One region of the Paenibacillus jepli genome, then DNA from elsewhere that is predicted to be linked to it. Evidence: predicted binding sites of a transcription regulator. Region 1 holds the regulator's gene; the other holds the start of a gene.

Region 1 (4,766 bases):
GCAGGGACGAAAGTCGGGCTTAGTGATCCGGTGGTACCGCATGGAAGGGCCATCGCTCAACGGATAAAAGCTACCCTGGGGATAACAGGCTTATCTCCCCCAAGAGTCCACATCGACGGGGAGGTTTGGCACCTCGATGTCGGCTCATCGCATCCTGGGGCTGAAGTAGGTCCCAAGGGTTGGGCTGTTCGCCCATTAAAGCGGTACGCGAGCTGGGTTCAGAACGTCGTGAGACAGTTCGGTCCCTATCTGTCGTGGGCGCAGGAAATTTGAGAGGAGCTGTCCTTAGTACGAGAGGACCGGGATGGACGTACCGCTGGTGTACCAGTTGTTCCGCCAGGAGCACCGCTGGGTAGCTATGTACGGACGGGATAAACGCTGAAAGCATCTAAGCGTGAAGCCCCCCTCAAGATGAGATTTCCCAGTATGTAAGACCCCTGGTAGACGACCAGGTTGATAGGTCCGGGGTGGAAGTGCAGCAATGCATGCAGCTGACGGATACTAATCGGTCGAGGGCTTATCCTAAAACCTTCAGCTAAGACTTACCTTGCTTTGATTCGCATCCAGTTTTCAGTGTGCAACAACACACTGCGGCAGACGCACGCGTCGCAAGACGAGAGGCGCCGCCCACGTTTGGTGATAATGGCGAAGGGGAACCACGCGTACCCATCCCGAACACGGCCGTTAAGCCCTTCAGCGCCGATGGTACTTGGACCGCAGGGTCCTGGGAGAGTAGGACGTCGCCAAGCACAACGAACCCACGATACTCGGATCGTGGGTTTTTTGTTGTGAGTTGAACCTCCAGTGCGGCTTATGACATAATACCAGTATAACAAGGAAAAGCAGGTGATCATTTGGAGTTGCGAACGTTGACGGCAGATGAAGTGGATGCAAGTCTTGAGCTGGCGATGTATGCTTTTCAGTTCAAGCTCAGCGAGCAAGAGCTGGCACAGGTGAGATCGCAGGCGAAACCGCATGAGACATGGGGCGTGTTCGAGGGTAAGGAATTGGTCGCACAGCTCACCCTGCTGCCGCTGACGGCTTATCTTGCCGGCAAGCCGATGGCCATGGGCGGAATCGCAGGTGTGTCCACATGGCCGGAGCATCGGCGAAAAGGAGCGGTAGGAAAGCTAATGATCCAGGCGTTGGAGCAGATGCGTCAGAACGGCCAGACGATATCTTTCTTGACGCCATTTGACTTTCAGTTCTACCGGAGATATGGCTGGGAAATGTATGTGGAATATAAAGCCTACACGTTGAATACTGCCTTGCTGCCTTCACGCAGGCAGGTGGAAGGCACGATAACGAGATATAGCGAGCTTAACAAGGAGTTAGTGAATGTAATTGCGCCCCTTTATGAAGTGTATGCATCCGGCTATAACGGCACGCTGGCTCGCAAAGAGGACTGGTGGTTCACCTCAATATTCCGCAGAAACCAAGGACAAGTCGCGGTATTTAATAATGCTGACGGGGCGCCGAGGGGATATGTCTTTTATAAGGTAGCCGATCGCGAGTTCGTCGTGCATGAACTGGTGTACCTGGATACTGAAGCGCGTCAGGGCTTATGGAATTTTATCGCCAACCACGATTCAATGATCGAGCGGGTACAGCTGAAAGCGCCGTCAGATGATCCGCTTCCGTACCTTCTGCCGAATCCGCGCTTTGAGCAAAAGCTGGTGCCTTACTTTATGGGGCGAATCGTAGATGTGGAAGCTTTTTTCAAATCGTATCCCTTCAACTCCATCCTGTCTGATGAGCCGTTGACGATTGCCGTAAGCGATGAACACGCGCCCTGGAATGAGGGGATGTATGAACTTGCGTTTAATGAAAATGGCCTTCATGTGACAAAATATAATCAGCCGCCTGCCGGACAAGCTCAGCTCTCCTGCTCGATTCAGGCTTTGTCTGCGATGATGATTGGATATAAGCGTCCACAAACGCTGTGGGAGCTGCAGCTCATCGAAGGCGATCGGGAAGCCGCGAGTCGTCTCGAAGCGCTGATCCCTGTACACACCACATATTTAATGGACTTCTTCTGATTGATTGTGAAAGTTTTTTAGAACGCGCACGCAAAGAACGCTTGACGTTTTTAGAAAATTGCGTATAATAAAAATTAAAGTCAAAGAAAGTCAAAGTCAAGTCAAATGAACAGATGGGTAACGACTTTGGGAGGTTGGTGATATGCGCAACATTTCCGATACGTTGGAGCAATATCTGAAGCAGCTGCTGCAGGAGAGCGTCGAAGGAGCGGTCGAAATCCAGCGCAATGATTTGGCTGATCGTTTCTCTTGCGTACCGTCGCAGATCAATTATGTCATCAGCACCCGTTTTACATTAGAGAAAGGTTACCTGGTGGAGAGCAAGCGAGGGGGCGGCGGATACATCAGGATCCAGCGAGTGGAGCTTCCATTATTGAAAGCTATTCAGGGATACATCAACAGTACGATCGGCGATCGGGTAGATCAGAATGCCGCCGAGGGTCTGGTCTACCGGCTCAAGGAAGCGCAGATGATCTCTTCCCGTGAAGCCAATCTGTTAAAAGCCGCGGTATCCCGGGAGGCGATCACGGTCGGACTGCCGCTGCGGGACGAGATCCGCGCCAAAATCCTGAAAGCCATGCTAATATCCTTGCTTGTGAAATAGCGCAGGCGCGAGAGGAGGACGCAGGTCCATGTTATGCCAGGAATGTGAAACGAAGCAAGCCACCCTTCATTTCACAAAGATTGTCAACGGCGAGAAAACCGAGTTTCACATCTGTGAGTCGTGTGCCCGCGAGAAGGGCGAAGGCATCCCCGGTACAGCCAACGGGTTCTCCATACACAGTCTGTTGTCCGGCTTGCTGGAGTTTGAGCCTTCTGCCGGTCTGGGGCCGAAGCCGCAGACGATTCGCTGCGACGAATGCGGCCTGACGTATTCACAGTTCAGGAAAATTGGCCGATTCGGCTGCAGCTCCTGCTACAAGCATTTCTCGGACCGTTTGGACCCGCTGTTCAAGCGAGTTCACGGCAACACGAGCCATGTCGGAAAGATTCCGAAGCGTTCCGGCGGACAGATCAAGTACAAGCGGGAAGTCGAGCAGTTGAAGAAGGAGCTTCACCAGCATGTGGAGCAGGAAGAATTCGAGCAGGCCGCCAGCATCAGGGATCAGATCCGAGAGCTCGAGAGCAAAATCACGGATATGTAGCCAGGCGCATAATATACGAAGCTTACGAAGCGAGTTTCCTGCGGAAACAAGCGAATGCTTACGAAGTAGTTTTCCTTCGGAAAACTTTCAGGAGGTGTGGGAATGGAAAAGCGGCGATTCGCTCAGGAGGCGCTGAGCGAGTGGATGAGAGAGGATGGTCCGGACTCGGAGATCGTGATCAGCAGCCGGATTCGCATTGCCCGCAATCTCCGTCACCATCCGTTTCCGATGCTGGCGACCAACCAGCAGTCTCGGGAGGTGATGGAGAGGCTCATTGAAGTATCGCGGTCGGGGAGGCTGGGTGAGCTGGGCAGCTTCGAAACCTTTGCTCTTAGCGACCTGAGCGAGCTGGAGAAACGGGTGCTGGTAGAGAAGCATCTCATCAGCCCCAATCTGGCGAACGAATCGCGCGGCGGCGCGCTGGTGCTGAGCGGCAGCGAAGCGGTAAGCATCATGATCAATGAAGAAGATCATCTCCGCATCCAATGCCTGTCGCCTGGTTTCCAAATCAAGGAAGCCTGGCAGTTGGCCAGCGAGATTGACGATATATACGAACAGCAGGTCGATTACGCATTCAGCGAACGCCGCGGTTACTTGACCAGCTGTCCAACCAACGTCGGTACAGGCATCCGCGCATCCATCATGATGCATCTGCCGGCTCTGGTGCTTACCCAGCAGATCAGCCGCATCCTCTCAGCCATTACCCAGGTAGGGCTGGCCGTGAGAGGTCTGTACGGCGAGGGCAGCGAAGCGATCGGCAATCTGTTCCAGATCTCCAATCAGATCACGCTGGGCCAATCCGAGGACGAGATTATCGACAACTTGTACAGTGTCGCCAGGCAGATCATCGAGCATGAGAAAGCGGCGCGGGAGCGGCTGACAGCCGAATCGCGGATCCGTATAGAGGATCGGGTGCACCGTTCATACGGCATCCTCTCGCATGCGATGATCATGGACTCGAAAGAAGCAGCCCAGCGGTTGTCCGATGTCAGACTGGGGATTGATCTGGGACTGATTCAAAGTCTCTCTCCACAGGTAATGAATGAATTAATGGTACTTACACAGCCTGGCTTCCTGCAGCAGGTGTTCGGCGAGCCGTTGAATACCGAAGAGCGGGATGTCCGGCGTGCTGAATTGATAAGACGGTACTTGTCACCCAAAACCTAAGCACGGAGGTGTATGAACATGATGTTCGGAAGATTCACAGAACGCGCACAGAAAGTACTGGCGCTGGCTCAAGAGGAAGCGGTACGGCTCGGTCATAACAACATTGGTACAGAGCATATCCTGCTCGGTCTGATCCGCGAGGGCGAAGGGATCGCAGCGAAGGCTCTGATCGGCCTGGGACTCGGCCTGGAGAAAATCCAGGACGAAGTCGAATCCCTGATCGGCCGCGGCCAGGAGCAGCCGACCAATATCGCCTATACGCCACGGGCCAAAAAAGTCATCGAGCTGTCGATGGATGAAGCCCGCAAGCTGGGACATACTTATGTCGGTACAGAGCATATCCTGCTCGGTCTGATCCGCGAAGGAGAAGGGGTAGCAGCTCGTGTTCTTAACAACCTAGGCATCAGCCTGAACA
Region 2 (4,766 bases), 1.6 Mb from region 1:
TCATGCCTTTGACGATGCCGAACTTGTCGTTGAGGACTTTGGCGAACGGCGCCAGGCAGTTGGTTGTACAAGAAGCGTTGGAGATGATCGTATGTGCAGCAGCGTCATATTTGTCTTCGTTCACGCCCATGACGATGGTGATGTCTTCGTTCGTAGCAGGAGCGGAGATGATAACTTTCTTCGCGCCGCCTTTCAGGTGAAGCTCAGCTTTTTCTTTAGCGGTGAAAATTCCAGTGGACTCCACAACGATCTCTACGCCATGCTCGCCCCAAGGCAGGTTGCCAGGATCGCGCTCTGCGAAGACTTTGATTTCTACGCCGTCAACAACCAGCGCGCCTTCTTTAGCTTCAACTTTAGCGTCGAGCGTACCGTGAGTCGTATCGTATTTCAACAGATGGGCCAGCGTGCTGGTATTCGTCAGATCGTTGACAGCCACGATTTGCACGTCGGGATTGTTCAGCGCTGCACGGAATACGTTGCGGCCGATGCGGCCAAATCCATTAATACCTACTTTAACCATTGTTTTTGCCTCCTAGAATTTGGTGTAGTGGTGGTGCTATATCTTAAGATGCCGCAGCCGATAAACAGCCGTGTGCATCATGATATCTTCATCTTTACCCTTAATAGAGGGTGTTCAAAAAGATCGCTTTTGATCACTTCGGCTGGCCATCCGTCTCCATATGGCGGATGATCTCCTCCGCCGCCGCTTCATCAGTGACCAGCACATCGTCATGGCCAAAATGCATCACGGCAGCGATCGCCTCGCCCTTGCTCCGTCCGCCGGCGATCCCGATGACGACCTCGGTCGACTGGATGTCCTCCAGCCGCAGTCCGGCTGTCTTCATCCGGTGGACGACCTGCCCCCGCCGGTCGAAGTAGAAACCGAACGCCTCGGCGAGCGCGCCCTCCTCCCGCATCGCTGCGGTGACCGCTTCGTCCACCCGGCGGCGGCGGGCCATCACCATCGCGTCGCCGATGCCGTGCACGACCATCCTCGCGCTGCGGACGACCTCGACGATCTCACGGATGTTGGGCTCCTGCATGAGGGACGTATACGCGTCGTCGCTCAGATGATCCGGCACGTGGAGCAGCCGGTACTGTGCGCCGGTGCGCTTGGCCATCGTCGAGACGATCGTATTGGCCTGGTAGTCCAGGCTCTCGCCCAGACCGCCCCGTGCCGGCACGAAGCGGATGCCCCGCAGCAGTGTCGGCGAGACGAGCTGATTGGCCACCTGGGCCATCGTCGATCCGCCGGTGACGGCGATCACGTCGCCAGCCTGCATATACTTCAGCATCGCCTGGCAGCCGGCCCGGCCCAGCTCGCGCTTGGCCTGCTCGGAGGTGTCCGAGTCGCCCGGGACGATCGTCACCTGCCGCAAGCCGAAGTACTGGCGGATCCGCTCCTCCGCCTCCGAGAGCCCGAACAGCTCGCTGACGATCGGCTCGATCTCCTCCACCAGGCGGCGCCCCGACTCGCTGATCCTCACGCCCGAGGACTGCACATCGAGCAGTCCGAGCGCCTTCAGCTCATCGATCTCGGCCCGCATCGTCCGCTCGCTCATCTGGAGCGAGCCCGCCAATGCCCGGCGGCCGATCGTATGGGATTGCTTCACCTGCTGGAGGATGGAGTATCGTTTGCGGAAGATATCCAACATGTCCGGCAGAAGCTGCTGCTGCAATTCGATGATTCTGCGCATCTTGCATTCACTCCTGTGGCTCCGGTTCTGGCTGCGCCGGTATTCTCCTGGCCGGCGCCTCCGGTTGGACGTTTTTTGTCCCGGTATATCGTTTTTAGTCCCACCTTTATTGTATCGAATATTCCCGCCGCTTGCAAGACTTGACATCATGATGTTATCAGGCTTCCACACTTGCCCGCCCAATATTAACAGATTCTTATTGTTGCCTTTGATGCGGGCTGCTTTACTGACACTCCGTCTACCATGCCCCACTGACTGGCGATGACTCCTGCTTGACCTGCTTGCGGACACAGTAGACCATATTCAAGCCTTTAACTACTTTTACGGCACTCATGCGGACAGACGATCCGTTAACTGGCTTGTTGACGCCCATTTGGCCTGTTCATCTGACAAATAGCGGATCGCCTGTCCGCACCTCCCGCATATTCAAAGCTTTGTTTGAATTAGACGCTGCTGTGTCCGTTCAACGTAGCCGGATTGTATAATGAAGCTAATCGCATCCTCCAGACTGTTGAAAAAGCGCCGATGGGTACGGAATCGATTCTGGAGAAGCGTAGCGTTCGCCTTTGTTCCCGGATTTCCCCCCTTAAAAGGGGTCCAAAATTCAAGAAATCTGGGAACAACAGCGATCGGAAGAACGATCCGTTACCTTGAGGCTTTATTTTTCAACAGTCTGATCCTCCCTATTATTCATCAGTCGCCGTCCCGGCATAATGTACCAGCGCCGACTTGTCTGAATAATCTTATTTCAGCGATGCCCTTGCTTTTTACTCTGATATCCCATATAATAAATCTCGCTATCCTCCATCCGTGGAGGGCAGATTTGCTGCTATGCGCCCGTGGTCCAATGGATATGACGTAGGCCTCCGGAGCCTGAGATCGAGGTTCGATTCCTCGCGGGCGCGCCATTTACTTACTAGCCATACTAATGACTAAGACCGCAAGGTCGCTTTTTTTTATCCGGTGTTTGACTATCTTTGACTTTTGTTTAAGGATGAATTATGATAAGACTATCAAGTCATTTTGACCACTATACGTTTGGAGGGAGCTCGATTGGAAATGAATTTCGTACCTATGGTTATTGAGCAGAGCAATCGCGGGGAACGCGCCTATGATATCTATTCCCGCCTGTTGAAGGATCGCATCATCTTCCTCGGCAGCGGTGTAAATGATGTCGTCGCCAACTCCATCATCGCCCAGATGCTGTTCCTGGCCGCCGACGATCCGGAGAAGGATATCAGCTTGTACATCAACTCTCCGGGTGGATCGATCACAGCGGGGATGGCTATCTTTGATACGATGCAATACATCAAGCCGGACGTATCCACGATCTGTGTAGGTATGGCCGCTTCCATGGGCGCCTTCCTGCTTGCTGCCGGCGCCAAAGGCAAACGTTATGCGCTCCCGAACAGCGAAGTGATGATCCATCAGCCGCTCGGCGGAGCCGAAGGCCAAGCCAGCGATATCGAGATTCGCGCCAAGCGCATCCTGAAGATGCGCGACAAGCTTAACCACATCCTTGCCGAACGTACCGGTCAGCCGCTGGAGCGGATCGAGAAGGACACCGACCGCGACTACTTCATGAGCGCCGAAGAAGCTCAGAAGTACGGTCTCGTCGATAAAGTCATCGAGAAAATCTAAGCTGCCGCTAAGTCAGCAAGTTTCCGCCAGCCCCGTACCCGATGCGGGGCTGGTGTCTCCTCGAATTCACATACCACACTCCTCTCGATATGTCAAGAAAAATTCAATCCTCTGAATTGCGGAAGACGCACTATCCATTTCATGGTAAGATGTTTAACAAGCAAACCTCCCATAATCATACAACTCTAGGCTTGTTTTTGAAACCAATTAATGGAGTGCATTTTCATGAGAATGTCGAACCCCTTTCTTACGATGCGCAACTTTATAAAGTCCAGTCACCCGTATGCGTCGCAAGCTGCAGCTGCACCAGCTGAGGCTTCGATGCGCCGCAGATCGGATCGTTCAGAAAGCCTGACTTCAGCCGGATTCAAGGACAAGACCATGCTCCTGAAGCCGCTGAATGACAAGCATCTGCTGGAAGTTTACCGTGAAGCCAAGGCCATGCGTCTGTCCGACGACTTCATCCGTCTGATCGAGCATGCGCTGGATCAACGAGGCATCCTTCGCCAGGAACTTCAGCAGCGCTGATCGAGACGCTGTCTGTCCAAGCGCTCGGAGAAGACCGCACCCCGCCGGGGTGCGGTCTTCTGTCGTTCCCCGCCTATCACGCCACCATGCTCTCGCGGCCCCCATAGCATGTAGACACATCGCGCCAGCCTCCCATGCCGCCGACCCGTCTGACCCCCATCGGTCGCTGGCCTTCCAAGCCAAATTTTCGTTTCACGCCCAAAGAGGCATGCCTCATCCCCCCGCTCATGCGGCAGTTTGGAGCATGCCTCCTGCATCAGCCCCCGCCTCATACACATCGCATGAGAGGAGCCTCACAGCTCATATAAACTGCAAAAAAGCCCCTCAAGGGAGCCCTTCACGCTATGCCTGACGGCAGCTCTACAGGGCCGCCTATTGGTTCTCCAGCTCTTCCTTGCTCACAAGTGAGACTAAAGCGGTTACAGCTTGTTCTGCGTCCGAACCTTCTGCACTAATGTGAACTTCGGTACCCGAGCTGATCGCTAAGCTCATAATCCCCATGATGGATTTGGCATTCACTTTTTTATCGTCTTTCTCCACAAATACTTCCGAAGAGAACTTGTTCGCTTCCTGCACGAAAAGTGCTGCCGGTCTAGCATGGAGACCTGTCTTCAATCGAACGACCACCGGATGCCTTGTCATTAAAACCATACCCCCTATAACATATTACAATCCTGATTGATTAATTGGCATTGTTGGTTATTGCCTCGCGCCTGATACCAAGCCTTTTACACACTATTATAGCATTATAACACTGATCGCACTAGGTTGAAAAGTTTAGCCGTTTCTTATTTTTTCTGCAAGCTCATCGAGCTTCCGCAGACGGTGATTAACCCCCGATTTGCTCACTTTGCCCTTCAGCAGGTCCCCGACCTCTTTGAGGTTGATATCCGGGTGCTG

The links. The regulator CtsR, encoded in region 1, represses protease genes until heat stress. The targets are predictions, from matches to a motif close to ATGGTCAATAAAGGTCAAACA.
Region 2: clpP (ATP-dependent Clp endopeptidase proteolytic subunit ClpP) is a predicted target of CtsR. The motif match lies at 2,662-2,682, and genes of this name have one in related genera.

Annotation. Positions count from the first base shown of each region.
Region 1 covers NZ_JBDFMD010000001.1:4,441,570-4,446,335, forward strand. The annotation lists rRNA gene ABC336_RS19150 (23S ribosomal RNA) at 1-525, shown strand, start outside; rRNA gene rrf (5S ribosomal RNA) at 633-749, shown strand; gene ABC336_RS19160 (GNAT family N-acetyltransferase) at 855-2,039, shown strand; gene ABC336_RS19165 (CtsR family transcriptional regulator) at 2,182-2,643, shown strand; gene mcsA (protein-arginine kinase activator protein McsA) at 2,672-3,184, shown strand; gene mcsB (protein-arginine kinase McsB) at 3,287-4,351, shown strand; gene clpC (ATP-dependent protease ATP-binding subunit ClpC) at 4,370-4,766, shown strand, end outside.
Region 2 covers NZ_JBDFMD010000001.1:2,862,993-2,867,758, forward strand. The annotation lists gene gap (type I glyceraldehyde-3-phosphate dehydrogenase) at 1-520, opposite strand, end outside; gene ABC336_RS12695 (sugar-binding transcriptional regulator) at 654-1,697, opposite strand; tRNA gene ABC336_RS12700 (tRNA-Arg) at 2,531-2,605, shown strand; gene clpP (ATP-dependent Clp endopeptidase proteolytic subunit ClpP) at 2,757-3,338, shown strand; gene sda (sporulation histidine kinase inhibitor Sda) at 3,564-3,866, shown strand; gene ABC336_RS12715 (hypothetical protein) at 3,943-4,068, opposite strand; gene ABC336_RS12720 (HPr family phosphocarrier protein) at 4,239-4,508, opposite strand; gene whiA (DNA-binding protein WhiA) at 4,644-4,766, opposite strand, start outside.